DNA from 4 places in the Moritella yayanosii genome. Region 2 is predicted to be linked to each of the others. Evidence: predicted binding sites of a transcription regulator. Region 2 holds the regulator's gene; each other region holds the start of a gene.

The links. The regulator LexA, encoded in region 2, represses DNA repair genes until DNA is damaged. The targets are predictions, from matches to a motif close to TACTGTATNNNNATACAGTA.
Region 1: a site for LexA is predicted at 6,463-6,482, ahead of MORIYA_RS08830 (DNA polymerase II). Genes of this name have one in related genera too.
Region 3: a site for LexA is predicted at 6,059-6,078, ahead of MORIYA_RS03425 (YebG family protein). Genes of this name have one in related genera too.
Region 4: a site for LexA is predicted at 5,381-5,400, ahead of MORIYA_RS13030 (DNA topoisomerase III). Genes of this name have one in related genera too.

The regions. Positions count from the first base shown of each region.
Region 1 is NZ_LS483250.1:1,942,116-1,950,226, forward strand. Features, by position in the region: gene MORIYA_RS08815 (ABC transporter permease) at 1-2,380, opposite strand, end outside; gene MORIYA_RS08820 (ABC transporter ATP-binding protein) at 2,377-3,195, opposite strand; gene MORIYA_RS08825 (arylesterase) at 3,194-3,820, shown strand; gene MORIYA_RS08830 (DNA polymerase II) at 3,988-6,438, opposite strand; gene MORIYA_RS08835 (MFS transporter) at 6,608-8,111, shown strand, end outside.
Region 2 is NZ_LS483250.1:3,235,912-3,244,022, reverse strand. Features, by position in the region: gene MORIYA_RS15055 (S-(hydroxymethyl)glutathione dehydrogenase/class III alcohol dehydrogenase) at 1-125, opposite strand, end outside; gene MORIYA_RS21450 (hypothetical protein) at 257-436, opposite strand; gene MORIYA_RS21445 (methyl-accepting chemotaxis protein) at 580-738, opposite strand; gene MORIYA_RS21440 (hypothetical protein) at 773-910, opposite strand; gene MORIYA_RS15045 (Hpt domain-containing protein) at 1,177-1,929, opposite strand; partial or broken gene MORIYA_RS15040 (response regulator) at 1,932-2,293, opposite strand; gene lexA (transcriptional repressor LexA) at 2,639-3,262, opposite strand; gene plsB (glycerol-3-phosphate 1-O-acyltransferase PlsB) at 3,460-5,895, shown strand; gene ubiA (4-hydroxybenzoate octaprenyltransferase) at 6,002-6,862, opposite strand; gene MORIYA_RS15020 (chorismate--pyruvate lyase family protein) at 6,880-7,476, opposite strand; gene MORIYA_RS15015 (flagellar basal body-associated FliL family protein) at 7,650-8,048, shown strand.
Region 3 is NZ_LS483250.1:769,910-778,020, reverse strand. Features, by position in the region: gene pepN (aminopeptidase N) at 74-2,686, opposite strand; gene prc (carboxy terminal-processing peptidase) at 2,778-4,778, opposite strand; gene proQ (RNA chaperone ProQ) at 4,891-5,523, opposite strand; gene MORIYA_RS03425 (YebG family protein) at 5,729-6,040, opposite strand; gene MORIYA_RS03420 (TIGR00153 family protein) at 6,389-7,066, shown strand; gene MORIYA_RS03415 (DEAD/DEAH box helicase family protein) at 7,126-7,365, opposite strand; gene MORIYA_RS21570 (P-loop NTPase) at 7,683-8,111, shown strand, end outside.
Region 4 is NZ_LS483250.1:2,812,200-2,820,310, reverse strand. Features, by position in the region: gene pelF (GT4 family glycosyltransferase PelF) at 1-284, shown strand, start outside; gene pelG (exopolysaccharide Pel transporter PelG) at 265-1,635, shown strand; gene MORIYA_RS13040 (endo alpha-1,4 polygalactosaminidase) at 1,630-2,643, opposite strand; gene MORIYA_RS13035 (Agd3-related carbohydrate deacetylase) at 2,647-5,151, opposite strand; gene MORIYA_RS13030 (DNA topoisomerase III) at 5,417-7,366, shown strand; gene msrP (protein-methionine-sulfoxide reductase catalytic subunit MsrP) at 7,569-8,111, shown strand, end outside.

The DNA.
Region 1 (8,111 bases), 1.3 Mb from region 2:
TCTCAAAGATACGGCTTTGTAAAATATACACGCCCAGCTCCATGGCAATACTTGCCATTAACCCAGCCAGTGCGCCCAAAGCCACAAATTCAAACAACACACTATTACGCAGTAAGCGGCCACTCGCGCCAAGCGTACGTAAAATAGCGAGTTCACGCTCACGTTCTTCCATACTAGCTTGTACCTGTGCCACCAACACTAAGCTGCCCGCGAGTACCACCAGCACCAAAATAAACTCAATCGCAATCGACACCTGCCCTATCACGCTTCTTAATTGGGTAATAATGGCATCCACATCAATCAAGGTAATGGTTGGATATTGCGTTAAGAAATCCTGTAATGCATCTTTCGCATCGTCCGGCACATATAACGAGGAAATATAGGTCGCAGGGAAGTCCGCCAGCACATGTTGGTTGAAGATCATGTAAAAGTTAGGCTGCAGCGTTTGCCAGTTCACGTTACGAATACTGCTCACCAGCACGACTACTTCTTCACTGCCCAACTGGAAGGTTAAGTTATCCCCGACCGCGACATCTAACTTATCTGCTAATGTCGATTCGATAGACACTAACGCGCGGGTGTCTTCTGGTTGCCACCAGCTGCCTGCAACTAAACTGTTTTCATAAGGTAATGCATCTCGCCACGTCAGGTTTAACTCACGCCCCACCCCACGACGACCATTATCAGCAGACTTGGTTTCTTCCTTGCTTACACGTTTGGTCACTTGGTCATCATTAATTTTGGTTAACCGACCGCGAACCACAGGAAAAAGACCACTGGATTCTATGCCTAACGCAGCCACAAAATTGTCCACTGGCTCGACTTGGCTAGCGCTAATATTGACTAAAAATCGGTTGGCACTGTTATCGGGCAATTGCTTCTGCCAATCATCAATCAGGCCATTCTTCATGACCACGATAATTAATAACAACTGAATAGCGATGGTAAAACTGATTAATTGCACCGCATTTTCATTAGCACGACGTTTTAAATTAGCTAATGCTAAATGCCATGACTTACCCGCCTTACTACCTGCAGAACGTCCTGCTGACATAAACAAGCGACCAATCACTAACAACACGAATGCTACCAGCATACCGCCAATTAATAACGCTGCACTGAGTACTGCATCTTGACTAAATAAATACAATAAAGTAAAAATAGCCAATAACGACGGTACAGGATTCATTAACCGCGTGAATAAACTGGTATTGGCACCATTATCACTGCCACGTAACAGGGTCATAGGCGAAGTGTTTACCAACTCTCTTAATGGCGTGATCGCAAACGCAACGGCGCAAATGATGCCGGTAACAATCGCGACTAAGAAAGGATAGGCCATATTTCCGGTGGTCGAGGTATCCAGATAATCGCGCATAGCATACAAGCCCATATTCAATATCAAATAACCCACAACCAGCCCTAAACTGATACTCAGTACACTGAGCAGCGACCAATGCAGACAATACAGCTTAGTCACATAACCCTTGGATGCGCCCATCGCTTTAAATACCGCGACCACGGATTGATGGCGCTGACTATAACGACGACTTGCCACCGCGACAGCAACAGATGCTAAAACAATACCGAGCATACTGGTTAATGATAAGTATTTATCCGCTTTGGTTAACGCTCTCGCTAAGGGTGAGTTTTGTGATTTGATATCATACCAACGTTGGTTATCAGTCAACTGTGGTTTAAACCATTGCTCAAATGCAGTGATATTGTCGGCTTCTCCGGCGAACAGGTATTTATAACTTAATCGGCTACCGGGTTGGATTAATTCTGTCTTCTGTATGTCTTGAGCATTAATAAACACCACAAGACCCGAACTAAACACACTAAAAGAGGCATCCGGTATTTGGGTAATAATCCCGGTGACTTTAAAACGCTTCACCCCAACCTCAATGCTATCGCCAAGCTTAATATCTAACTGCCTTAATCCCTTCGCCTCTAACCAAGCCTCGCCGGATTTGGGCGAGTTAGATGCTACCGCTTGCGTGGCATCTAACGACGGACTCACCAATAATTCACCGCGTAGTGGGTAATTGGCCGAAACGGCAGACAAGGCCGCGAGCGCCATCTTTTCGTCGGTAAACACCATGGATGACATTTGGATCTGCTGGGCTTGGATTAATTCTAAACTGGTCGCTTTGGCTAATACCGCAGGATCAATGACACTGCCGGTATCCAATACTCGGTCGGCCGCAATAAAAATACTACTCTCAGCCGTTAATGCTTGCTTAACCCGGCTAGAAAAACCAGACAAGGCAAATACCGCAGACACTGCCAGTACGATTGCCAGCAAGATAATAGTCAGTTCACCGCGCTTTAATTCGTGTTTTAATAAACGCAGGGAATGAATGCGCCAATAACTCATAATGACTCACTCAGCGGCTGTTTTGTGGCTGAAGGTTCGGTAACTACAGGGTTTTTAATTGAAGGCTCTGCCGCCACTGATTGTGTAAAGACAGCTTCTGTAACGACCGTCTCGGCAATTACTGGCGTAACATTGGCTTCACTTAGCTGGCCACTTTCCATGATCACTTGACGCTGACAACGCGCCGCTAATTTCGGATCATGGGTCACTAATATCAAGGTGGTACCCTGCTGCTTATTAATTTCAAACAACAAATCTGCAATGTGAGTTCCAGTTTTAGTGTCTAAGTTACCCGTTGGCTCATCGGCAAATAAAATATCTGGTTTAGAAATAAACGCACGCGCAATCGCCACACGCTGTTGCTCACCACCAGAAAGCTGTGACGGGAAATGCTCGGCTCTATCGACTAAGTCGACTTTGGCTAATAATTCTCGCGCTAATTGTTCAGCGTTATCCATACCTGCTAACTCTGCCGGTAACATGATATTTTCCAACGCGGTTAAACTATTGATTAATAAGAACTGCTGAAAAATAAACCCAACATGTTTCGCGCGAACCGCACTGCGTTGCTCTTCATTAAATTGGTGCAAGGGCTGATTTTTTAGAAAAACTTCACCGCTCGACGGTAAATCTAGCCCCGCTATAATAGACAATAGGGTAGACTTACCTGAGCCAGACGCGCCAACAATCGCTAATGAATCACCTGCTACCACAGTTAAATCCATCGGATATAAGATATCGAGGGTTTTAGCCTCTGTTTTAACTGATTTAGTTAAGGCACTTACTTTTAATATAACGTCGGAATTTAGCTTCATGTTTAAAAATGCCTTTAAAGTATTATTATTGATGGTTATCTTGTTATCTGCAGCACATGCCACAGCTAACCATAAAATTTTGTTATTGGGTGACAGCCTTAGTGCCAGTTATGGTATGACACAAAATGAAGGCTGGGTAACCCTGCTTAATCAACAGTTAGCCAAGCAAAATGCCCCGTATAACATTATCAATGCCAGTATCAGTGGTGAGACTACCGCAGGCGGCCTGTCTCGCTTACCGGGAATTTTGGCTAAGCAATCAATTGATGCACTGATCATCGAACTCGGTGGTAATGACGGTTTACGTGGTTTTCCGCCTAAGTTAATCAAAAGTAACCTGACGCAAATGGTTGATCTCGCACACGCGCAGAATATTCCCGTGTATGTGATGAGTATTCGTATTCCACCTAATTATGGCCCACGCTACAGTAAAATGTTTACCGATGTATTTACCCAAGTTGGCAGTGAAAAAGACATTACCGTGTTGCCGTTTTTCATGGAAACGATCGCCGTAGATCCAAGCCTGATGCAAAATGACGGTATTCACCCCAACCGCACCGCCCAAGCTAAAATTGCCGATATCATGTCAAAGCAGCTAGCGGCTATTTATCAAGAACGAAACTAACCCCAACAATCTGTCACGAACAAGTCGGTTCCAAAACCTGCATGAACTGATGCTAAGACATACTGGTTTATCGCTATTACTCATCACTGAGTAACACATCAAGATAAACCAGTTTATATTGATGTGTCAGGGTAAGTTGCACAAATGCAGGTAAAGTACTGTCAGGATTAAAATAATCCCATTTGCTGATCGGTTATCAAATCAAAGCTCAAGCCAATAAATGGCAAGATACCATCGGCAATGGGTTTAATTTGTTTTTCAATATAATGTTCAAAATCCAAGACTGAATGTTGATGCTCGACCGCTTCAGGGCCATTCAGGGTGAGCACATAACTGATCCATGCTTTATGTTGATAACGTAACGGTTGCCCTAATTGACGATTTTTTTCATCGGCGGCGCGCGCTGCTTTTACGTGGGGCGGCACGTTTTTCACATATAGCGCTAATTCTTGGCGCAAACGTTTACGGTAAACCAGCTTGTCGTTAAATTCACCCGCTAAGGTTTTCTCGACAATTTCCAGCACGTAATCTTCGACCGCAATATTATGGAATACCCGATGGTATAACTCCATCTGGAACATCTTAGCTAAATCTGTCCAATCGGTGCGTACGGTTTCCAGCCCTTTAAAGATCAGCTTTTCCCCGTCTTTAGTATGCACTAATCCGGCATAACGTTTTTTACTGCCTTTATCCAAACCACGGATGGTGGGCATTAAGAACTTGTGATAATGCACTTCGTATTCAATATCTAAGAAACAATCGATATCGTAATCTTCACGTAATAGTTGCTGCCATTGTTGATTAATATACGCCGACAGTTCTGCACCCATGCGGTCGGCTTGTAAACCGCGATCAGCTGACGACCCACTATAACCGTCGGTAAATTTAGCCGCATCGAGTAATACAAACGTGGAATCGGTATCACCGTAAATCACTTTATATCCCTGCTCTTCGATCCACTTTGCTGTAGTTTGCATGATCTCTTGCCCACGCATGGTGATCGACGAGGCTAAACGGGTATCATAAAAACGACAACCTCCGGATCCTAATACCCCATAAAACGAATTCATTAAGATCTTAATGGCTTGCGAACGGGCGGCATCGTTGTCACGTTTGGCTTGATCACGCTGCGCCCACAGTTCGGTAATAATATCGGGCAAGTAATGTTTATTCCGATCAAACAACCCACCACGAAATCCGGGGATTGCTTCAGTTGGGTTTTGCACGCCTTCTAACAGTCCCACTGGATCAATTTTGAACGTGCGGATAATCGACGGATACAGACTCTTAAAATCCAGTACGATCACGTGATCATACAAACCCGGGAAGGAGTCCATCACATAACCGCCAGGGCTTGCCATTACCCCACTCTCACGTAGATTAGGGGCGATATAACCAGCGCGGTGTAACTTAGGCAGATACACATTGGTGAACGCCATTACCGAGCCACCGTTACGATCTAATTCTAATCCGGTTAACTGCGAGCGTAATAACAAGAAATCCAACAATCGGGTTTTAACAAAAATATCCCACACTAATACGCAATCTTGCAGGTTGTATTTTGCTAGCTTGACCTTGTTAAAATGAAAGTCGTGGTTGATCTGTTCCATGCGATTATCAACATCATCAGTATCTTTACCAACACCGAGTATTTCTTGCGCCACATTTTCTAAACTAAAGCTGGGGAAGTTATAGGTGGCGGTTTTTAGACTATCAATGCCATCAACCACTACCCGACCATGTAAGGTTAAAAAGCCTTGTTGTTGTGGGGTCCGGCCGTCACGCCAATGCAGGTTTTGACCACCGCGACCCAGCGCTAATTTAAGGTTATGGAATGTGGCACGTTGGGCTAATAAACGGAAATCAAAGTTAATCACGTTCCAGCCAATAAAGATGTCGGGATCATAACTGATCACAAAGGCTTGCAATGCCAGTAATAAACTTTTTTCGTCAGCAACCCAATGGATTAACAGCTCGCTTTCGGGATCTTGCGCTACGTCTTTCTCAGGTGCTTCGCCAATCATGTATACCCGTTTAAAAGGCTGGCCGTCAGGGCAATAAGCAGGGCTAAATGAATACAAACCAATAGCGTACAGTTCACCGTGTTCTGAGCATTCTATATCCAATGAGATCTGTTTAATTTTGTCAACTAAGTTGTCTGGTAATGCCGCAGGTTTAAGCTGTGCTTGTTGCAATTCAACATACCCTTTGCGTTGCACTGGCGTACCCGTGAACTCAACCGCCCCTTTAACAAACCGCTCCATTAAGTAACGTTCTGCTGGGCGAATGTCTGCTTCTAAAACCGTGACCAGCTTACGTCTCAATAACTCTTGTGCACGGTGAAAGTCATGCGAGGTGCGGAAATAAAAGGCACTCATGAATTCTAAATCAAAACTGCGCATTTTCAGATCTTTATAAGTAAAACGCGGGTTCAATTCACTTAAACAAGCTAAGGCTGTGGTCAGTTGATCTTGAGGAATGAACATCACCAGCGGTTGGGTTGCTGGGATCAATTTAACCGCACCCATTTCAGATGCTAACCAGTAACTTAATTCATTGTACCCATTACGATCACGGCTATGGCGCGATAATAAAAAACCCAGATATGTAGCTGACAAAATTAACCAGAAAAAGTAGTTTAAGACTGGTTAAGTGTACAGCATTTTTAGAAGCGTGAAAATATTTACACAAAGACGTAATCGGATATCATAATTTGTTGATTGTATGTTATAAAGCTTACTATGAAAAATCAATAACTTTAGATTAAATCGATAAGAGAATACGCCTGTGATCACAACCCTTAAACCTTTCATATTACTGCTCATTAGTGGCTTCTTGCTCATGCTTGGTTATGGTTTGAGTAATATCCTATTGCCTGTACGCATGCAACATGACGGTATCAGCGTCGAGAACATAGGTATCATCTTATCTATGCTGTCAGTGGGCTTCTTACTGGGTGCTATCTATAGTCGCACGCTATTACAACGGGTTGGTCACATTCGCATATTTGCCATGTGCGGTAGCTTAACCTCGGTGGCTATCTTACTTTCAGGTCTGTATCCAGAACCATTAATGCTAGCCGCGATGCGCATACTGACTGGGTTTTGCATCGCCTGTGCCAACGCCACACTCGATAGCTGGTTAAGTCATAGCGCCACAGAAGAAAACCGTGGACGAATATTATCGATTAACCAGATGATGATCATGTCTGCGCTATTCTCTGGGCAATTTTTGTTAAACGTGGCACCCGTCACCGATGTCACCTTGTTTGTTATCTCCGGTATTCTGTTTAGTCTTTCTATCACCCCTATTGTCATCAGCAAGCAACAAGGTCCGCAGATTGAAGACAGTCAGTCCATGTCCTTAATGACCATTATAAAACTGTCACCACTCGGGGTGATCTGTTGTTTTTATGGCGGGTTTCTATATGCCGGTTTAGTCAACATGTTGCCTATCTTTGCCAGTGATAATGGTATTCAAGGTTTCAATTTATCCATCTTCATGGGGGCATCTATCTTTGGCGCCATCGTTTTTCAATATCCAATAGCCTATTTATCCGACCGTTTTGACCGTCGTAAAACCATGATTGGTATGGTGTTAACCATTGCTGTGTTGTCTTTATTGGTACCGCAACTGATTAATTCATCGCAATTTAATCTCACTTTGTTAACGATTTCTGTCGTGATGGGGCTAACTGCTTGCCTCTACCCTATAAGCATGGCAGAAACCTTCGATAAAGTATTAAGAGAGCAGATCCTTGCGGCAATGGGCGCCTTGCTAGTCATTTACGCACTGGGCAGTATTCTGGGACCCAATCTCGCGGCTATCGTCATGGACATGTTTGGCAGTGCCGCATTATTTGCATTTATTAGCATCACGGCCATGACGTTACTGGCGTTGATCATTGGTAATATGTTCAAGCAGCCAGCATTACCGCGCGATGCACAAGAAAACTTCATCATGCAAACCCCATCTGGAGTGGCATCAGAACTGGATCCTCGAACTCAATATGCCCAACCTTCTTTTGAACAAACCTCAGAAGTCGAAGTAGCGATAAGTTTAGCCGCTAAAAACCCAGCCGCAGCGGTCAACATGGCAAAATCATTGGCGATACGCGATCCGAATAATGCCTCAAACCTAGCCGCAGCATTAAGTACCATTGATGAAATTGATATCAGTCGACTGTATCAATCGATCACCGCTGCCGCACCCGAAATGAGCATTCATATTGCCGAAGCATTAACCAATGCATCGCCTGAACAAGCGGATGAATTAGTTGACTGGATCACCA
Region 2 (8,111 bases):
GAAGCGATAACCTTAACCAACACTTCACCTTTTCTTGGTAACATTACATCTATTTCTTCAATGGATAGTGGTTGATTTGGGCCCCAAGCAATCGCGGCTTTAGATTTAATAAATTTGTCAGTCATGTTCATCTCCATTGGGATAAAATTAATATGCCGTAATACCTATCTATATATTAGGTCAGTCATACTGTATGGCGCTCATTATATTCATTTACACAGAAATGATAATACCATTAAAACACAAATCACTTTTGCTAAGGTGTAACAATAAAAAAGCAAGAAAAATACCCCGAACTAATCGTCTTGTTTTGCACTTGCAGTGACTGCTGTTTGAACTGTTCCGCGGCAGCTTTCAGTTTATCAACAAAGATATCTTGTTCGGCATGTTCCTCTGTAGATAACAACTCACTACAGGCCAGTAATACTTGTTTCATATTCTCCGCTTGCAATATATTATGTTTCGATAATTGGCTGATAATATCTTCAACCTGCAGACTTCTAACTGTGCAAATTTAATTAATTCTTGGTGTAACCGCGCTTGTGTCACTTGTGCTCTGATCTCCTCATTAAATTTATTTTAAGTATCCGATAATAATCGAATTTCTTGTGCTACAACGGCAAAACCACGACCCATCTCACCAGCCAGAGCCGCTTCAATGGCGGCATTCAAGGAAAGTAAATTAGTTTGACTAGCGATTTTCTGTGCATTATCAACAAGCCCATTAATATTATTCATTTGGCTTTCCATCACTGTGATCTTATTTACCGCCTCATTGCTTTGCTCTACTGACATACGTAATAGACAGCGTCAACGGTAAACGGATCGAGAAACAACTGCCTTCACCCGCCGTCGATTCAATTTTAATATCACCACCGAGCGATTCAATGTTACGCTTTACGACATCCATACCAACCCCCACGCCCAGAGATATCACTCACCGTTTCGACGGTTGAAAAACCAGACGAAAATATAAATTCATCGATTTGATTATCACTATAACGCTGATCTTTATTCGCGATACCCTTTTCAATAGCCTTGGCATGGATCTTCACTTTGTTTAACCCTCGGCCATCATCTCGGATCTCAACAATAATCTCACCACTTCGCCAACCATAGTTAATTAAAGCATCGACTCTGCTAACACCTTATTATCAGTAGCCAATGCCTCACTTGCTATTGATTGAGATCGCATACCTGCGCTGTAATGGTAATGGTTGATTCATCTTCGACCCACTCAAAGGCTTCTTTTATTTGCACTTCACTTACCTGACTGATTAATTCAAGATCCCAAGTTACATAGATATCTTCAGGTGATAAATTATTCCACAAAGGTACATTGTCAAGTTTAGGCATCACCTTAAGTTCACCCATATCTTGTAACTCAACAAAAATTAAACGCGGCTCGTTACCTTGTTTTAAAATATCTTGCCCGGGAACAAAGTGAATCAACCAATCACCATCGTCGAGTCCCTTCATCGCTGGCGGCTTCGATTTAGCGAGCGGCTCATCCCCCGTAGATAATACGTCCTGATTAACATCACGTTGTAAGAATTGATTATATTGCTGCTTTAGGCTTTCTGCCGCATCAGGAATTGATTCCGAATCATCAGCTAACAGTTGGACCCACGCTCTTAAACAATCTACTGTTTGTAAAAAAAGGTTAATATGACCATCGATAAGGGGCAGTCTTTCTGCGCGAAAATCATCAAGTAAGGTTTCGGCTACGTGGGTAAATGCCGTTAATTGATGAAATCCGAATGTGCCTGCACCGCCCTTAATTGAGTGAGCGACTCTAAAAATGGTATTAATGACTTCGCTATCTACCGAGCCAGGATGTAACTTTAGCAGTTCAGCTTCCATCACCTCCAGTCCTTCTAGGCACTCTTCAATAAACACTTGTTGAAACTGTTTAAGATCAATATCCATGCTTACCTCAATACTTTTTTGACAGTAGCAATGAGTTTTTCTGGGTTAAATGGCTTCACTATCCAGCCTGTTGCACCTGCAGATTTGCCTGCCATTTTTTATCTGTATCCGATTCCGTCGTTAACATTAGGATTGGCGTAAATTTATACGCACTTTCACTACGTAATTTACTGATTAAGCTAATGCCGTCCATCCGTGGCATATTAATATCTGAAATAATAAGATCAAAGTTTCCGCTTTTAGCTTTTGCTAACCCATCAACACCATCGACGGCAGAGTCCACCTGGTAACCCGCCTGTTTTAAAGTAAACAGCACCATTTCACGAATGGATACCGAATCATCTACCGCTAATATTCGTTTCATTACAGATCCTCACATTGATGCATAATTAAAGTCGGTTTCAAATCCTAACGCTTTCACCACCGTCATAAATTTCTCCGATGGCGATAGGGTTTTGTTCCATAAACTAATCCTGTATTTACGCAAACGTCACAGAAAATAAATTCATTAATTATTTTATAACTCGTGTTGAGTATAGGAAAAGATTTTATAAATAAGCAGGCAATACAAAGAACTGTGATCTGAGAACAGAATTGGAAATGGTTTCTATAAATTACAGCATCATCGGGAGGACAAAATATAGAGATAGAGATAGTCAATAATGAGAATATTAACTATCTCCCTTCAAAGTAGCTGAGATAAGTGTGATTACATCCAGTCTGTATTACGAATAATACCGACAGCAACCCCCTCAATGTCAAAACTTTGGCAATTTAAATCGACACGTATTGTGCTCATTTCATCATTTTCAGGATGTAATAAAATTTCATTGCCTTGTTGCTCAAAACGTTTAACGGTGACTTCATCATCAACACGTGCAACAATAACTTGGCCTTTACTGACATTTTTGGTTTTATGTACCGCCAATAAATCACCATCCATAATACCAATGTTACGCATGCTCTCACCGCGTACCCGCAATAAAAAATCTGCATTTGGCGTGAACATCGATGGATCGATATTGTAGTGCGTTTCAATATGCTCTTGCGCTAAAATTGGTTCGCCGGCAGCAACTTGTCCGATTAAAGGTAAACCCTTATCATTGCTGGCGTCTTCAGCATTAACCAACAAGCGAATACCACGTGAGGTGCCCGCTAGAATTTCAATATGACCTTTTCGTGCTAATGCTTTTAAATGTTCTTCCGCCGCATTAGGTGAACGAAAACCAAGTTCCTTCGCAATTTCAGCTCGGGTCGGTGGCATACCAGTATTTTTAATATGTTGTTTAACTAATTCAAGTACTTCTGCTTGTCTTTTTGTCAATGCTTTCATCATGAACCCTAACTGGTTTTATATACAGTTTCTTGTAATTATATACAGTAATATCAAGTTTGCAATATTAGTAGTGGGGATATCTGGAAAATAATGAATTAATCGCTGACCGACGCTTAAACACAGATTTATGACTACACATCTGATATTATTAGAGTAAGCACTCTCGCACTTTAATCAACAGAATGATACCACTTATGCAACAAACACCGTCAATGTTAATTCGAAGTTTCGTTAACGGCTTAGTTAAATCTCAATACGTACCAGACAATCCAGTTGATGCACTAAAGTTAGATTTAACGCGTCCTATTGTTTATGTTTTGAAAACTAAATCGATGACAGATCTGGTCGCATTACAACGTGCCTGTAAAGAACGAGGCTTACCAGACCCTCTTACGCCAATTAAAGTGAATGGCGTCATCATTCCCAGTTATGTTTGCTTAGATAACCCTGCGCCACTGTTTGGCCAAGTAAAAGATAAAAACGTGTTTTTTAACGAATTTCAACAATTATTACGCTTACACAAAGATGATAAAGTCCTTGATATTCAGTTAATGCCCGTCTCATTATTTTGGGGCCGCGCACCGGGTAAAGAAGGTCAAGTACCACTACTGTCATTAGCGAACAGTATTTCTCCAAGTCGTTTACGGAAAACCCTCATTGTTGGCCTTAACCGCAAAGACAACTTAGTCCGTTTTAATAAACCCGTATCACTACGTTTCATGGCCGATCAGCATGGTAGTGATGAAAAACTTGCGCAAAAATTAATTCGTGTCGCCAAGATCCACTTCAGTCGTCAAAAACTAGCCGCATCGGGACCGAAACTGCCAAATCGCTATCAATTATTTGAACAACTGCTGCGTAATCCAGAAGTTAAAAAAGCCATCCAAGTTGAAATCGAAGAACAAAAAATTTCAGCGCAAAAAGCGGAAAAACGGGCCCATGATTATATCGATGAAATTGTCAGTGATTTTTCTTATAAATTTGTAAAAAACACCAGCAATTTTCTGGGCTGGATATGGAATAAGATCTACAGTGGTATCAAGGTTAACAACGCCGAACAAGTGCGTAAACTGGCCGCTGATGGTCATGAAATTGTCTTCATGCCTTGCCATCGCAGCCACATGGATTACTTGCTTATTTCTTATGTTATTTACAATGAAGGCTTGATCCCCCCACACATTGCCGCCGGCATTAACCTTAATTTCTTCCCTGCTGGACCGATGTTCCGTCGTGGTGGTGCATTTTTCTTACGCCGCACGTTTAAGGGTAATAAACTCTATGCAACAATCTTCAGAGAATACCTCAGCTTATTATTCTCAAAAGGTTATTCTGTTGAATTCTTTACTGAGGGTGGCCGCAGCCGTACCGGCCGTTTATTACCACCAAAAACCGGCATGCTTAACATGACGTTACAAGCGATGTTAAGAGATCAAAGCCGACCGATTACATTAGTTCCAGTATACCTTGGTTACGATCATGTGATGGAAGTGAGTACCTACGTAAAAGAATTATCCGGTGCCCATAAGAAAAAAGAAAGTGTATTCCAAATATTTGGGATCGCCAAAAAACTTAAAAATTACGGCCAAGCATTTGTTAACTTTGGTGAGCCAATCAACCTTAACCAATATTTAAACAAACACGTGAAAAACTGGCGTGATGACATGAACATGCCCGTTGATGAACAACCTGCTTGGTTAAACCAAACAACCCGTGAACTCGCCAATCAAGTAATGGTGAATATCAACAGTGCAGCGGCAGTAAACGCCTTAACTATTTGCGCATTAATTTTACACGCTGCGCCACACAAGGCATTGAGCCGAGAAATTTTAGTTAAACAAATTGATAGTTATTTAAAGCTATTGCGTAATAATCCATATAGCGAATTCAGTACCTTGCCGGAAAACAGTGCAGAAGAAATTCTCGACCAAGCGATCGCACTGAAAAAATTCACCGTACGTGAAGATAGCTTAGGACAAATGCTATCTATGTCATACGAACAAGCGGTGCTATTAACTTTCTACCGGAACAATATTTTACACCTGTTTGCACTGCCGTCATTAATTGCTGCGTTAGTGACAGAGAAAGCGCAAACCAGTATAAAAGAAATTAATGCCAAGGTTTACCAACTGTACCCGTTAATTCAAGCTGAGCTATTCTTGAAATATGCCGCAGATGAATTGAGTACGTGCGTCTCTAACACATTAGCTGAAATGCAACAACAAGGTTTAATCCGTAATCAAGAAGGGGTAATCACACCGGTAACTGAACGCCTGATGTCGATCAAATTACTAGCAGCAAGTATTCAAGAAACACTACAACGTTATGCCATTGTACTGACCGTATTAGAGCATGACCAAGTGATTGAAAGAACAAAATTGGAAGATCGCAGCCAGCTGATTGCAGAGCGTTTATCCTCGCTTAATGGCGTCAGTGCACCGGAGTTCTTTGATAAAAAAGTATTTGCTATCTTTATCAATAAACTGCAAGAATTACATTACTTGTCAGATGCAGGTACCGTAAAAGCAGATAAGATCAGTCCGCTCGCGAATGTTGTGCGAGGTTTAACAACCCTCGAAGTAAAACAAACAATATCGGATGTGATGCTGAGTCAGCAATCTAACGAAGTCTAAGCGATGGGTATTTCGTTGATATAACGCGATCTTTGTATTGCTTATGACCAATAACAAAAAAGGAGCTGCGGCTCCTTTTTTGTTATTGGTCATAAGCATTAAACACTTACAAGTAGCTTAAAAACAGACTCACAAATATAACCATACCAACATAATTATTATGTAAAAACGCCTTAAAACAAGATGCTCTGTCACGATCAACAATCAATTTCTGCTGATAAACAAACAAGCCAGCGACTATCGTTAACCCCATAAAATACACGTTAGGTAATACTAATAACCACCCCAGCATACCAAGGCATAATAAGGATGATAACTGTAATAAACCGACAATCAATTTATCCTTCTCGGCAAATAATATCGCCGTAGACTTAATACCAATCTTTAAATCATCATCACGATCCACCATGGCATATAAGGTGTCATACGCCACGGTCCATAAAATATTAGCGACAAATAATAACCATGCATAATTCGGTACTAAATCTAATTGCGCCGCAAACCCCATCGGAATAGCCCAACCAAATGCCATCCCTAATACCACTTGTGGCAAGTGCGTATAGCGCTTCATAAACGGATAACACGCGGCAAGACCCACTGCCACAAACGATAATATTATCGTCAATTTATTCATGGTGAGTACGAGCAAAAATGCCAATAAAGTCAAGACAAAGAAAAGTATCAACGCCGCACGACTCGATATACGTCCAGCGGCAAGCGGTCTATTCTCAGTGCGTTTTACATGAGCATCAACACGTCGATCGGCAAAATCATTGATAACACAACCTGCCGCGCGCATTAAGATCACGCCCAATGTAAATACTAGCAATACATCTAATTTTGGTAATCCTTCCGCCGCTATCCACAGCGCCCACAACGTAGGCCACAATAACAACAGGGTACCAATTGGTTTATCTACACGAGTAAGCTGGATGTAATCTTTCATTTTGACAGTCATGAACGACATATACTTAACGTCCTTTTTTATTTATATGCCAATGCATCGGGTAAAAACACTTCGGATACCAGTAATAATTTCCCACCGAGCAGGAAACATGAACGCCGACCAAATAATGATGTTTTCAGGCTTGACGTTAACTGGCAAGATAAACCATATACGTTACTCTGAGCATCAAACTCAGCAATTTCAATTTCACTGCGCTGCATATCGGGAGCACTAAATAACACACTACCTAATGACCGATTACCTAATTTATCTAGTTCACCACCAGGCGCTGTCAACATATTAAGCGGCATCACACTACGCGCAAAAACCCAAGGGGTACCGTCCAGTTTTAACAGTACTTCACGCACAAAACCAACATTTTCAACTAAGTTTAATTTTATCTTTTCATCATCAGATAATGGATAATTGCCTTCCGTTAATATTTCAACCGTAAATTCCTGACAATATTGTTTCAGTCTTGCTGTTAGTGAACCAGTATCAACTAACCAATCATAAAGGCGCGCAGATAGTCTATCTTCTAATATGGTAGGCCATCGCCATTTAGACTCACAGCCAATCGGATAGTTTGGTAACGACAACGAACTTATTCGCTTCTTATTTATATTTTCAGACATAGTATAAATTACTTTTTTAACAACAAGATCAGGCGTAATTATCTGCTATTCAGCTCAAAATTGTAAGCAAGGACGCAACTTGTTGGCTGATTTATGTCATTAATCAATTGAAAATGAGTATACTGAGTCACAACCTTGTTTTTTCATCTCTCATTTTACGAAGGATACGGTAAATGAATAAATTATTCTGGCTATTAAGTATGCTCACAGCTCCACTCTCCACCGCCGTATCAGCTAACGATCACCAACCTGTGTATATTTATTTCGGTTTAGAACCCGATATTATTACTAACTACACCAGTGAAACGAACAAGATTGGTTTTATCAGTGTCGCTGTAGAATTTATGCTAGCTGACAATAACGGTTTGGATATTATTGAAATGCATGAACCCTTGATCAGAGATAAAATAATTTCATTATTGGGTCAACAATCACCTCAGCATTTACGTTCCCTGACTGGTCGAGAAGAGATCAGAAAAGAGATCCAAAATGAAGTGAACAACTTACTGAAACAAGAGACTGGTGAGGCCGTTATTGAAAATCTATTATTTACCAAATATTTATTAATGTAATAAAAAAGGAGTACGCCGCGTCGCCTACTCCGTATCCATTTACTGCGTCAAAACAATCAACTG
Region 3 (8,111 bases), 2.5 Mb from region 2:
AAAGCTAAAAATACCCACTTTTTATAAAAACAAACGTTAACTTACTGTTAAATTAGTTGTTCAGTGGAAAAGGTTAAGCTAAAGCTCGATCTATTTTTTCAAATAAGTCGGCTGCTAAAGCATCAATTTTACTGAGTCTGATCAATTGTGCTTGCATTAATGCTTGGCGTGTTGAATCAAATTTCTTAAATTCAATAAGCGGCGTGATTAATCGCGATGCAACTTGTGGATTACTGCTGTTCAGTTTACACAGAATGTCCGTTAGAAAAACATAACCACTACCGTCAATGGCATGGAAGGCTTTGGTGTTAAGCGCAGAAAAACTACCTATTAATGAACGTGTTCGATTCGGATTAGCTAAAGAAAAGCTACCATGTTCTAGGGTTTCTTTGACAACCGTCAGACAGTTTTCACTCGGACTAACGCCAATTTGCACAAACCATTTATCCATGACTAAACCATCATGCGACCAAGTTATTTCAAATGCAGACATCATGGTTTTAAAGCAAGGCAGTTGAGCTTTATTGGCAGCACTGATCGCGCCCATGGTATCGGTCATATTGTCTGATTGTTCAAATTGACCTAACACCAATTCATTAACACCAGTAACATCCGCCAATGCCATATACTCAAGACATACATTTTTTAATGAACGTAATGCAATATGATCGTGCGCTATTTGATAAGTTCGTATTGGCATATTGGCATAAATAACACTACATAAAGGCGCAACATTTACGGCAATTTGAGACTTAATAAAACCAGTTACTGTTAACAAAGCATCAACATCGACCTCATCAAACAAACCCATCAAGCTATTTGTTGATGGGAACTGGAGCATCTCTGCTTTTAAAGCTGGGTCTAACTGTTCGTTATCAACTAAGTCACGAAAAGCTTGACCAAATGTGGCTGGCAATACCAGTTCCTGCTTATCACCAACACGTGCAACATTTTCAATCACATGTTTATTAATTAATAACTGTGAAGCATCCCAACGCGCAAAATCATTACTTGCATGCACCATTAGCATAGCCAGTTGTTCATTGGTATAAGCATAATTAAGCTTAATCGGCGCGGAGAACTCTCTAAATAGGCTGGGTACTGGTGGTGACATGACATTATCAAATACAAAGTCTTGCTGTTTTTCGATAAGGTTCAATACATGATGAACAGGTTTACCTTCACAGGTTAAAGCAATGTTGTTGCCCTGCTCGTCAAGTAATTCAATATCAACGGGGATATGTAGGACTTGCTTTACCTTTTGGTCAGCAGTACTTGGGGTATGCTGCTGCATTGATAAGGTATAAGTGTTATTTTGTGCATCGTAATGATCAGTAACCGTGACTTGCGGTGTACCCGACTGCGAATACCAATTCTTAAAGAGTGTCAGATCGATACCTGATGCATCTTGCATGGATGCGACAAAATCATCGCAAGTAACAGCTTGTCCGTCATGACGTTTAAAGTATAGATCCATACCCGCACGGAAGTTAGCTTCACCTAATAACGTGTGGATCATACGAATAACTTCAGCACCTTTATTATACACAGTCGCGGTATAGAAGTTATTCATTTCAATGACTGAGGCCGGACGAATTGGGTGTGCCATCGGGCCTGCATCTTCAGGGAATTGTGCTGAACGTAACACTTTAACGTTTTGAATACGATTAACGGCACGAGACCCAAGATCAGAACTGAATTCTTGGTCCCTGAATACAGTTAAGCCTTCTTTTAGGCTTAACTGGAACCAATCTCGACAAGTAATGCGATTACCCGTCCAGTTATGGAAATATTCATGACCAATTACCGCTTCAATACCTAAGTAATCAACATCAGTAGCACTTGCCGCATCCGCTAATACATACTTAGAATTGAATACGTTAAGGCCTTTATTTTCCATTGCGCCCATGTTGAAGAAATCAACAGCAACAATCATGTAGACATCCAGATCGTATTCTAAACCGAAACGATCTTCATCCCACTTCATTGACTTTTTCAATGATTCAATAGCATGATGACCACGCGATAAGTTGCCCTTATCTACAAATAATTCTAGCTTCACATCACGCCCAGACGTCGTCATGTAATTATCGCTTAATACATCAAAGTCGCCCGCCACCAAAGCAAACAGATACGCGGGTTTCGGATAAGGGTCACGCCATTGTACCCAATGACGGCCATTATCTAATTCACCACGATCAATACAATTACCATTAGATAATAAATATGGGAATGCTGCTTTATCAGCCGTGATCTTGGTGCTAAAAACAGCCAGCACATCTGGCCGGTCGAGATAATAGGTGATTTTGCGGAAACCTTCAGACTCACACTGTGTACAGAATGCGTCAGCTGATTTATAGAGGCCTTCTAAACTGGTGTTTTCCAGAGGGTTAATCTCGGTCTCAATGATTAATACACATTCAGAAGGTAAATCAGAAATGATCAGTTGGTTATCTTTAACTAAGTAATTATCAATTTGATGACCATCGATAGAAACTACCAGTAACGTTAGGTCTACACCATCTAATATAAGCGGATCATTATGGCTACCACTACGACGTACTTTATTAATAGCAACAACTTTAGTTTTACGATCATCGAGATTAAAGTCGAGATCGATATTATCAATAAAATAATTTGGTGCTGTATAGTCTTTTAAATACTTAGCATTAGGCGTAATTGTCATTTATAGTCCTAATCTATCGACGGATAGAGACGTAAAATAGAGAAAAAAAAGTGCAGCTGCCCGCTGCACTTGGAGTAAAAATAGAAGTGGTTTAGCTAGATTTGCTTAAATCAATGGCTATGTTGGCTGTTTCTAACAGGAATGCATCGTCAAATTCAAAATCTTCAGGTTTGTCATCTAACGATTTTACCGCAGGTAATGCCTTGCGTTCTAAGCGTTCATTTAAACGATTTAAACGAATTGCTTCGTTCTTTTCACGATCTTTCATACGCACAGATTCTTTTAAAGAAATGGTTTTGACATCAAGTTCTTGTTTATATTTAATAATATCTTCTTGGATATAACTAAATTCAGGGTTTACTGCAACACGTTTATTATGTTTTAGTGTCAAACTATTAAGTATTGATTGCAGAGCCAGCGATTGCTGGTAATTTGCCTTATGGATTTTATCCCAAGCCAATGCATTCTCTTCAATTGATTCACCCGTGTCTTCTGGCTTTACAGCCGATGGAAAGGTAATATCAGGCAGCACACCGCGTAGCTGAGTACTACCACCATTAATGCGGTAAAATTTAGAGATCGTATACTGCACACTACCAATAGGTTTGTCGTATAGATCATATAAACGCGCTAAGGTTCTATGCTGCTGAACAGTACCTTTACCAAATGTTTGTTCTCCCACAACTAATGCTCGACCATAATCTTGTAATGCCGCGGCAAAAATTTCAGATGCAGAAGCACTATAACGGTTAACTAATACGACAAGCGGGCCATCGTAGTAAGTTTTGCCATCACGGTCTTCTAATACATTAACTTTATCTCTGGCATCACGCACTTGTACAGTTGGACCTGAATCAAAGAATAATCCTGAAAGCAAGTTTGCTTCTTTTAAAGCGCCGCCACCATTATCACGTAAATCGATAATAATAGAGCTAACCTGGTCTTTTTTTAGCTTAGTTATTTCAGTAAGCACATTTTTAGTTAGACCATCGTAGAAGCTTGGAATTTCGATAACACCAACCTTCTCACCATTAACATCAATAATTTTGGATTTTGCAGCTCGGTCTTCTAGACGTACTTTGTCACGAATTATTTCCACAATTTTGTGCTTGGCACTTGCACCTTCACCACGCACAATCTCAAGACGTACTTTGGTACCTTTAGGGCCCTTAATCTTATCAACGACATCATCTAGACGCCAACCGACAATATCAACAATTGTTTGATCGTCTTGTGCGACACCAACAATTTTATCTTCAGCTTTTAATTGTTTTGTTGCGTCTGCCGGTCCACCAGCGACTAAAGAGCGGATCACGGTGTAATCATCAATAGTTTGCAGTACAGCACCAATACCTTCTAAAGAAAGGTTCATTTCTGTTTTGAAACGATCAGCACTACGTGGTGATAAGTAGGACGTGTGCGGCTCGATACTCCGTGCATACGAGTTCATCAATGTTTGGAAAACATCTTCACTTTGTGTCTGTTTTAACCGTTTGATTGCAGTATCATAACGCTTATGCAGTAATTTTTTTATCTCGGGCCAGTCTTTACCGGTTAACTTTAAATTAAGTGCTTCGTACTTAACCTTCTGACGCCATAGTTCATCAAGTTGTGCTGTCGTTCTAGCCCATTCTGATTCAGCTGTGTCGAAATAATATTCGTCATCTGTATCGAATTTAATTTCAGTGTCAAGTAAGGATAATGCAAAGGCAAATCGTTCATAACGACGTTGTAAGCCCACAGTATAAATATCATAAGCAGGTGCAAGACGACCCTGACGGAAATCTTTCTTGAACGACAGCGCATACTTTTTAAAGTTATCTATATCACTCTGCAAAAAAATTGTACGATAAGCATCAAGCTGTTTTAAATAACGGTCAAAAACTTCAACCGCAAAAGTATCATCAAAAACAACCGATTTATAATGAGAACGCGTGAAAAGATTAACGAGACGTTTACTGGCTTCAGAATGCTGAGCTTCTTGCTTTAATGTAGGGAGTTCTTTAATTGATATAGCAGGTTCAAATGCGTGCGCATATGTGGCTAATAGTACCGAAGCACTGATAAAAGTTCGTGTTAAAACTTTTTTCATTAAAAATCCTTTTGAGAATAAGTAACGCTAAATTAATAATAGTCAAGTACTAGCTCATTTTCATATATTTAGCTAACACTCAACTACTAAAAATTTAGAACACGCTTATTGCTTATACAAATAGGTGCTCTCTTTTTACTTTTAGAGAAAGTCCAGATAGTAGTTCAACTTGAACACTATCTTTAGATACTTCAACAATAGTTGCTTGTACCGGTGCTTTACCAACTACAACTTTGACAGATTGGCCTGATTTAAGTTCCGACTCATTTACTGGACGTTCAACTTTAATCGTAGGTTTTTGATCCGCTTTAGGCGCAGATTTTTTAACTACTTTTTTAGGCGCTTGTTTAACAGTAGGCTTTTTCTTTTCAGCGTTGGCCTTCTGTTCTGCATTTTTCTTATTACGTTCAGCGAAAAATTTGGTTTTACTTTCTTCAAGTGTTTTTTGTGCATGCTCGATGTGCTCAGCATCTAAAACACCTGCGTCGTTGCCATCTAAGTCAACTCGTACAGCATCTTTTTTCGCGCCGTGAAGGTAACGCCAGCTTGCAGTATACTGACGAAGAGCCGTACGTAATAATGTTTTACTAACTTTAGGGTCTTCTTTAAGACGCTCAGCCAGATCTTGAAAAATGCCAATTTTTAGCGGTTTAGCTTCGCCCTTTGCAGTGAAACATTTTGGGAATATTTCTACCAAATAAGCGATAACTTCTTTGCTATTTTTTAGCTTTTCAATGTTTTCCATGAATGACCTTAAATTACTTCTAATTGTTCAGATATAACAAAACCGTAATCTTGCTATATCGCATGTATAAAATTTATCGCTATTATAGAGCGATTGCAATTAAATGCTATCTTTAATCCGTTAACTTCACCCTAAAAGGTGTTGAAAAATAACCACACCGGTGGTTTTTCATGCTTTGACAAACAATATTTAATCGTATGAAAGATTAAGCCGCTTCTTTTTCTACCGTGCTTTTGGACACCTTTTTCGATTTTGGTGTCTTTTCTTTGCTCACTTCAGGCGTTTTTAATTTACCACCCTTCAATATTATCTGTAGTGATGCACTGTTTTGTGCCAAATATAATGATAACTCTTCAGTAAGACGATCATCCATATCAAGTGATGATGAACTGATCAAGTCAGTAAGACCATCGGCTACATCTAACATTTTATCGTATGTATCAGCTTCTTTTTTACTTGTAAACGTCATTTTTTCCACACCATTTCGTTCAACTACATACTTAACTATTACGGCCATGAGCCCACCCTCTAAATACACTGTATATTATGACAGTGTATTTAGTATTTCTGATTTATTCAAGTGATTGATAATTATTTAATCTAATTATATGCGGTCTGCATCTATACCATTATCCATAAAGATTTTGGATAAGATTTCGTGAGTTACCATTATTAAGGAAAATTCATATAAAAAGGTTACACACTATCGTCATTTTTGCATTTATGGTGTAAATTAATTACTTAAGGTTAACCAAAAATATTTTTGATCAACCTTAATCTATAACCTCTGATTTATGCACTTAATATTTGAATCAAAGTTTTAGTTCGCAGTCATTTTTAGGCCAATACTTCAAAGGATTAAATTATGGCAAGAAATTTAATACTGAATATGTTTGCTAAATCGCCTCTGAAACCACTCGAACAACATATTCGGCTGGTGGCCAACTGTAGCAATCATTTAAAACCGTTTTTCCAAGCTTGTATCGAGAACAACTGGGACAAAGCAGAAGAGATCCGCAAACAAATCTCTGAATTGGAAAAAGAAGCGGATAAGCTAAAGCGCGAAATTCGCCTCGGATTATCCAAAAATATCTTCATGCCAGTGCAACGTTCTGATGTGCTGGAACTCGTTACTCAACAAGACAAAATTGCCAACAAGGCCAAAGATATTGCTGGCCGGGTAATTGGCCGTAAATTACACATCCCTGATGAAATATCCAAACCCTTTATTGAATTCTTAAACGTCTGTCTCGATGCTACCGATAAAGCGGCGGATGCGATCAATGAACTTGATGAGTTATTAGAAACCGGCTTTAAAGGTCGTGAAGTTGATCTGGTCGAAAAGATGATCTATCAACTCGATAAAATTGAAGACGACACTGATTCTCTGCAAATTAAATTACGACGTTCTTTATTATCACTAGAAAAAAACTTAGATCCTGTTGATGTGATATTTTTATACCAAATCATCGAATGGGTAGGCGGACTTGCCGATTTGGCTGAACGTGTTGGTGCACGTTTGGAGATTATGCTAGCCCGATAAAAGATAATACAAGGTAACTGGAAATGGACATACTCACGAGTTACGGAACAATTCTTGTTTTATTTGCTGCTGGGGTCGGCTTTTTTATGACCTAGGGTATTGGCGCTAACGACATTGCCAACGCAATGGGAACGTCGTTTAGCGATTAAGCCAATAGCGGCAACCGTTTTCCCAAAAGCAGTTGGCGCGTGCAAAATACCCGTATCATGTGCAGCCATGACATCGACAGCATTCTGCTGCTCAGGTCTCAATATACCAAAGAATTCAATTTGATTTAGCGGTTGCCCCTTGGTGTTCACAGGCTTAGCGTTATTGCACTAAGCCACAGCTGGACAGGAACGGCTTAGTGCTTATACTTTAAAGGGTATGGTTCGCATTACTGAAAGTATGGCGAAGGATGATCCACTCGCCGCCACACGGTTTGATATTGAGTATGTGACCAATGTATTTTACGTCGATTTCTAACCAGTGTGCCCGATTAACGCCATTTTTGTAGAAGATAACGTATCGAACAGCTGAAGTTAATCAAATTGAACTCACACGTTGTTGGCCATCCATCACCAAGATCCGTGCGCCACTACCATGCCGATGAACAGGCGCATGCGGCGGAGGTATTTTGAAAATTCGTAATAGGCACAAAAATTGGGATTGGTTGTTTTTCTGGCGGAAGAGCTCCCCGTTATCTGCTCCACCGTTAATTAAAAATATCAGGAATTTAGCCATGCACACTACTGACCATAATCAACGCCAAACGCCAAACGCGTCACCCCAATCGGCCGTTAGCGCTGAAAGGATGCCCGGAATACGTCATATAATTGCTGTCGGCAGCGGCAAGGGCGGCGTCGGAAAGTCTACAGTGAGCGTCAATCTGGCGCTCGCGCTACAACAACTCGGGGCGCGTGTAGGAATCGTAGATGCAGACATCCTTGGACCAAGTATTCCCGGTATGCTCGGTATCGAAACAGATAAACCGCCGTTGATGACCCCGGATGGCAAGATGATCCCTGCACTGCGGCACGGTCTGAAAGTTGTATCGATGGCCATG
Region 4 (8,111 bases), 420 kb from region 2:
CAGGTATCCCTTGTATTGCGACTGAAGTAGGTGCTTGTCGTGAGATCCTTGATGGTGTTGCAGGTGAAGATGCGAGTTTGGGTTCGTGTGGTGCAATAATTCCAATCGCGAACCCTTCAGAGGGCACTAATGCGATCGTTAATTTACTCTCAGATGCAGATATATGGCGAAAAACGGGTGATATCGGTAAAATAAGGGTGGCAAAATATTATGATCAGACGTTGATGTATGATTCGTACCGACGCTTATATAGAGGAGCTGTTGATGGCGGGTATCGGCTTTGAGTTAAGAAAAATACTGAAAAAAAAGACGTTGTTATCTATTGTTGAAGCCTATGGCCTCGCCGGTTTGATCAGTTCAGGTCCTTGGGTATTATCTATTTTGGCATTATTGATGATTGGTATTGTGAGTTTGGGCGAGTTTCAATCTTATGTGCTCAGGCAATTTTTGATACTGGTCACCTATTTAATGGCGGGATCGTTGATTACGAGTGGTTTGTTTCAATTGTTGTTGACGCGTTTCATTTCTGATTTGATTTACCTTAAGCAAGAAAATCGTATTATTCCTAATTTATTAGGTGCTATGTTAGTGATGACGTTATTGTCTGCAGTGCTTGCTGGCGCTTTTTTAGCGATGGCCTCAGAGATTAATCCGCTAACTAAAGTTATTATATTTTCAGCCTTTATTATTCTTTGCAACCAGTGGCTTATACTGATTTTATTGAGCGGTACCAAAGAGTATTACCGTGTATTTATGACGATGCTAATGTGTTATGGCTTGATGATTGGGTTATGTATGACGGTTCCTGCTTATGGCTTGATGGGGTTAATTAGTATTTTCACGTTATGCCAGGCATTACTGACATTTATTTTTCTTTATCATATAGTGCGGAATTATCCAGCCAAGCAATTAATTTCATTTGATTTTTTACAACCTGGCAAGGTATTTTATTCACTACTATTTTGTGGTTTCTTTTATAATTTAGGGGTATGGCTAGATAAATTTGTATTTTGGAGTCGAGAAGAAACATCACATAAAGTATTTAGTATTTTTAATGCGTCTTATATTTATGACTTGCCCATTTTTATTGCTTACCTAGCGATTGTGCCTGGCATGGCCGTGTTTATTATGCGAATGGAAACTGATTTTTCACAAGCGTGTTTGAATTTTTATGATGCGGTGCGGGATGGGGGCACGTTAAGCGATATTTATCGATTAAAAGATAAAATGGTATTGGCATGTCGGCACAGTATTTATGAAATATTTAAAGTACAGGGCATGACGCTTGTTCTGTTAGTGCTCTGGGCTGAAGATATCCTTATTGCTCTGAATATTAATTTGGCTTATCTACATTTACTTTATGTGGACCTGATTGGGGTTAGCTTTCAAGTATTAGTCATGGCGATCCTAAATATTATGTATTACCTTGATAAACGTTATGCCGCCTTGGCATTAACTGTGTTTATGGCGTTGAGTAATTTTATTTTGGCTCACATAAGTATAGAATTAGGACCGCTATTTTATGGTTATGGCTTTACATTGACCATGCTGTTAACCACTGTCATTGGTTTTATTGTATTAGATAAACAATTTGCTGACTTAGAATATCAAACCTTTATGTTACAGCGTTCATAAACAACTCTCTCTATAACTATCATCAAGCGCAAGACGCAATATTAAGGTGCTAAATTGCATATTGTTGGCATCTAAGCATAATTTATCACGCGCATCTGGATCCACTCTATATATTTTCTTATATTCAGCATTGAAAACAGGTTTTCCGGCGTCGATGAAAGGGCTGAGCATTGCGCATTCGTTATATTGAAAGCATTGCTCATTAACAGCAAAATCATAATGTGCTACCAGATCGTTGACTTGGTCTAAATCATTTTTAAGACCGACAGATAATGCTTGTCGGTGGGCTTCGTTTGCCATCCAGATGTTATAGTCAAGTTGATCTACGGCGTTGAAATCAAGGCCTGGATTGTTAGTATAGCCATCGACATTGTCTGGCTCAACACCATCACAGCCTTTATTCTGTGCTAAGATTAGTCGTTCTTTCATAATATTTCGGACATTGTCAGAGCGAACATCGATCCAGCGTTCACCCTCCCATTCATCAAGTGGGTTGCCGAGATCTGCTGAGGTGAATAGGCTAGCATCATCACGCCAATCTTCGTAGGTGCCTGCAGAGAAATAGCAAATGACCCTTTTGTTTTGACTGTGTAGTTCTGCGATCTGCTGCATACTGGTATCAAACAAATCAATATCATAAATATCAACATCATAACTAGTATTAATACTACCTTGTAACTGCCATTGCCAAGTGGACATGACCGCTGGTTGATACCATGATGGAAGATCGGGTTCGGGTTCGGGCACAGGCTCTGGTTCGGGCACGGGCTCTGGTTCGGGCACAGGCTCTGGTTCGGGCACGGGCTCTGGTTCGGGTTCAGGCACGGGTTCAGGCACGGGTTCAGGCACGGGTTCAGGCACGGGCTCAGGCGCTTTTTGACTCTTATCCGGTTTGCTCGCTGGTATTTTTGGACCGTGAGGCTTATCTGCTGGCTTACCATCACAGGAACCGCTACCAAAGCCGATCAGCATTAAGGCCGCTAGCAGATATAGAAGAAAGTTTTTCATGGTTTACTCATTAGCTTGATCAACAATAAAGGTTCGGCCGAGATTATCGATATCGGTCGTGATGAGATGTTGTCCACCGTAAAAATCACCGCCTGCAATCCCTGTTATTCTGCCTTTGATGGCGTCATCGGCGATTAAAGAGACGGTATTATTATTACGATCCCAAGTGCCTCGCAGGTTTGCTTTTTGTGCGGCTAACTTTTCTTCGACCATCACACCTATGCTGTAATAATCCATATTTATGATCGGTAAGTTAAGTAACTGATTAAAGTAATCTGTTACTGCATATAACCAATCATATTGCAGGGTATCTCCGTTACCATAATCGTGTAGATTAGTTGCATGGAAGTAATGTGGCCAAGGGCGGAAGGTCAGCATATGTCTGAAGGTTGTTTGTGCTTCGGCCGCCAAGATCTCGCTGTAGTTGCGTGGTTGACAAATAGCACCCGAAATTGTGCAGGGGTTATCACCCGCATCAATGTGGCGCTCATAGAAGATATAATTATATTCGTCTGTTAACTCCTCTGGTGTAGTGACGTTATAAAATAAAGAGGTTGGATAACGCGGCAGTAGTAAAATATCTGTCTCTGGGACATAAGAAGGAATATCTTGATTTGGACGGGATATATCTGATGCCATATAACGAATACCGAGGTCCATCATACTATCAAATAATGCCGGGTTATGACCTTCAGGGTAATCAACAAATATCGATGATGCTTGGTTGGACCCCTCTGAATCCTCTAAGCCGGAATTATTACCTGTCACCAGGGTTTGAGTCGCGGTGGTGAATTCTGGAAACCCTAACCGTTGCCAAACTTCGATATTGTCATTAATTTCTTGAAACGCAATATCATAAGTTGCCCCTGAACTTTTATACATATCCCGGTGCGTAAAGGTATGGTTTAAAAATCGAAATTCGTTTCTATTGGTCACGATCGCATCTGTTAGTGGCTCATTAGCGGCGAAGCTGATTTTTAAGTTAGGATGTTTACTTTCTTTCTTTTCCTCGCTGGTAAATACTTTAATGAGGGTGCCACTGTCAGCCATAATAAGTAAGTCAAATGTAGGTAAATTCGTGGTTCTCCAGTGATTAATTAAGCTGGTAATATTAAGGTTAATTCGATTTCTGTTAACGGTATAAACAATGCAATAATTGGGGTCGAAAGAGCCGCCTGATGATAACCAAGCATTCGCTGCATTTCTTGCATTCCATGTTGCTTCATTGGTCCATGTTTCTATCATTAGGCAGATGCTACCGGTACTTTCTTCGGTACCACCTTTTACTTTCTTGGTGGTTAATTTTAGTGTTGCAATTGCCGCATTATTGCTGATCTCATCCGGCAATTCGAATTGTAATAGTCCATGTTCTCGCATCGATGACGATGTACCGACATTGATTTTATTACCGCCAGTTTGATTGCTATCTTGGTCTACCGAGTTAATCGACAGTGCTGTTGTCGAAATCAAGCTAACAGGGCTTGGTGATGCTTGGGCTGCACCGACACCATTGAAGGCGAGGTCGAGCTTGAAATTCTTTAAGTTGGTGTATTGATCCATAAACTTGCTATTTTCCCTGACGATATTGTCGATATCGTGGGCACTATTACGGTAACGTTTCTCGCCTGTGGTGGTATTTGTTGCTGGGTTCCACAGTTCATCATGGATGAATACATCATCGATGTGGGCGGCAAGGTAAATATACCTAGAACCAATAAATACCCCCTGTGTGGCAAAATTTAAAAATTCGTAGTTTAATACTTGTGAATAAAGCAAATACTTGGCATTGGTGATACTTGAAAATAACACTTGGCGGCCGTCAGCATATACCAGCGTCGATATCATGATCTTACCTGATGTTTTATCGGTGAGTAGCGGGGTGACAACGGGACCATCTGGATCAAAGTTTGGATGTGTAGCTATGGTGTAATCGGTAATTTGGAGGTTATTGGTCTTATTGACGTATTCAAATATATCATTGTTATTAGCGAGTTGCCAAACCCCGGTAAAGGAAAAACCAGCGGACATAGAGGTCATATCCATACCATAATCTAAATCATAAGTGACGCGGAAATATTCTCCTGACATCGGGTAGCCTGATAATACCGATTCGCGTACCTGATAGTCGCGTTCGTAAGCGTGTAATATTTTCCATTCGTCTAATGTAAATGCAGAGCCATTGACACTGCCACTCCCCCAATTATATAACGAGCTATCGGTTAAAATAATGCCGTTGTAGTTGCCCTGACTATTTGTCACTAACAAATCGGTTGTTAGTGTTGTCTGCGTTGCATCGAGGACATCGTAGGGCACACCCATTTCATCGAGCATATCATCGATTAAATCAAGCCCTTGATCTTGCTCGGCCGATCCAGTGGTAATGATCAGTAGTTTCAATTGTACAATTGGTGTGGCGCTGGCACTGGCCGCGAACAGTAATAGTAAGAACATAATTGATAACAAGTTAATTTTGCTTGGTATCGTGGTTCGCACCTTACTTAGTAGCATAATGTTACTCCGTTAATGTTTAAAAATAGATGACTGTAGAAGGCGTTATTAAGTGTTGATCTTTACGTTTGAAATAACATTTTTAAGTGTAGACATGAAAATTAGTAGTGTAAAATGCCGTTTGTGGTATTTTAATATTTTATCATCTATGATTGTAAGGTTTCGTGTCTGCATATTTTTTCTATTACCTAGCGTCCCCATAGACTTAGATAGCAAAATTCGCTACATTAACTGTTTATTCATACAGTCCATAATTATTCACATCATGAAACTTTATATTGCCGAAAAACCTAGCCTTGGCCGTGCTATTGCCGAGGTATTACCGAAACCACACAAGAAACATCAAGGTTATATTGAAGTTGGTAACGGTGATGTGGTGTCTTGGTGTATTGGCCATTTGCTCGAACAAGCAGAACCGGATGCCTATGATGACGCGTTTAAAAAATGGCGTTTAGAGCACCTGCCGATCGTGCCTGAAACCTGGCAACTGAAGAAAAAACCCAATACCAGTAAACAACTGACCGTATTAAGAGGACTGGTAAAAAAAGCCACCAGTCTTGTGCATGCTGGCGATCCTGATCGTGAAGGGCAATTGCTGGTGGATGAGGTGATTGAATTTCTTAAAACACCCGCGAAAAAGAAAAATACCACCCAACGTTTATTGATCAGCGATCTCAACCCCGCGGCAGTGAAAAAAGCGCTGAATAATCTGCAACCTAACAGTGACTTTATTCCTTTATCAGTGTCGGCATTAGCGCGCTCACGTGCCGATTGGTTATATGGCATGAACATGACTCGCGCTTATACTTTGCAAGGTCAAAAAGTGGGTTACCAAGGGGTATTATCAGTAGGGCGCGTACAAACCCCTATTTTGGGTTTAGTGGTGAGACGTGATATCGAGATCGCCAACTTTGTCAGTAAACCTTTTTATGAAGTGTTGGCGCATTTACAAACCCAGCAGCAAGAGATGTTCACCGCCAAGTGGAAACCGAGTGACGCTTGTCGTCCGTATATGGATGAAGATGGTCGGGTTCTGGTCAAAAAACTGGCTGAGAATGTAGTCAGTCGCGTCCAGGGTCAAACGGGCGAAGTGACTAAGTTGGAAAAGAAAAATAAACAACAAGCTGCGCCACTGCCATATAACCTATCTTCACTGCAAATTGATGGTGCGAAACGTTTTGGTATGAGTGCACAGCAAGTATTAGATACTTGCCAAGCCTTATACGAACGCCATAAACTCATTACTTATCCGCGTTCAGATAGCCGTTATTTACCCAAGGAACATTACAATCATCGTGGTGGGGTGATTAACGCGATCGCTAAAACCAGTGCATCATTGCAGCAAGCAGCGGTAAATTCCGATCAAAGTTTACGTAGCAAAGCCTGGAATGACAGCAAGGTTGAGGCCCACCATGCCATCGTACCGACTGAAAAAATCAGCAGTGTAGAGCGTCTTAACAGCAGTGAAAAAAACATTTATGAATTAGTCGCAAGGCAATATTTGTGTCAATTTTACCCGCCCTATGAATACGCCGACACAGTTGCAGAAATAACTATCGTTGGTGGTTTGTTTGTTGCCAAAGCAAAAATGACCTTAAAACAAGGCTGGAAAATATTATTTCCTAAATCCGCCGCCAGTAATGCCAAGCAAACTGAAGCTGAGAAAGAATTAGCCGCGCAATTACCGACCATTAAAAAAGGCGACCAGGTATTGTGTCAACATGCTGAATGCATTGAAAAACAAACTCAACCACCGAAACATTTTAGTGATGCCACTTTACTTGCGGCGATGACCGGGATCTCCCGGTATGTCAAAGACAGTGAGATCCGTAAGATCTTGAAAGATACTGATGGGCTCGGCACTGAAGCCACGCGTGCGGGCATTATTGAACTGTTGTTTAGACGTAACTTCCTGGTGCGTAATAACAAACTGATCTTAGCCACGGACGCGGGTAAAGGCTTGATTAATGCCTTACCAGAGTCAGCGACCTTACCGGATATGACGGCGCAGTGGGAATCGGTACTTGATGGTATCAGTAAAAAAGAAGCCAGTTATCAGCATTTCATGGACGGTTTATTGCAACAGTTATCAGGCATGATCGAACAGGCGAAAGCGACACTGCCTGATGGTTTACGTGGTCTTTCGAGCGGTAAACCTGCGGGTGGCCGATTTAAGAAAAAGTCAGCGAAAAAGCGCAGTTATAAAAAGTCATAACAGCAAAATGAGCTCGGGCATGACATTGATAACGCCTCAAACGACGTTATGCCTTGAATATTCTCACCTTTGGTTTGCTGATTGTACATCTTGAAGTCGCTTGGGTATCTGTTTGTGCCGAGATTGTGATAATTCTGTGATGAACAATTTTCTTAAATAGGCCATGATTACTATATGGGAAGTTAACTAAGCAGGTAACGGAATGATTATTAAGTGTAAAAACAAATCTCAAGCAAGTGAAAATGATGTTATTGCGGAACCAGTTTATCAGCAACGCCGACAATTCCTCAAGCAATTAGGCCTAGTCGGTGTGGGTTTAGCTGCAGCAAGTCCAGCGCAAGCCAGTATCTTTGATATTTTTTCTGGTGATAAGAACAAAGCCAGCAAGAACGCCTTTGTGCAATCGCCATTGACATTAATTGGCAGTAAAGATCACGCCAATGGTGAGATCTGGACACCAGAGAGAAAAGTACTCTCACATAATAATTTTTATGAGTTTGGTACGGCGAAAACTGACCCACAAAAAAATGCTCAGAACTTTAAGGTTGAACCGTGGACGCTCACCATCACTGGCGCGGTAGAAAAAGAAATTACCTTAGGCTACGACGACTTATTCCAGATTGCGGATCTGGAAGAGCGTATTTACCGGATGCGTTGTGTGGAAGCATGGTCGATGGTGATCCCGTGGACAGGCTTCTCGTTAGCTGAAATTATTAAAAAAGCCAATCCCACCTCGAAAGCCAAA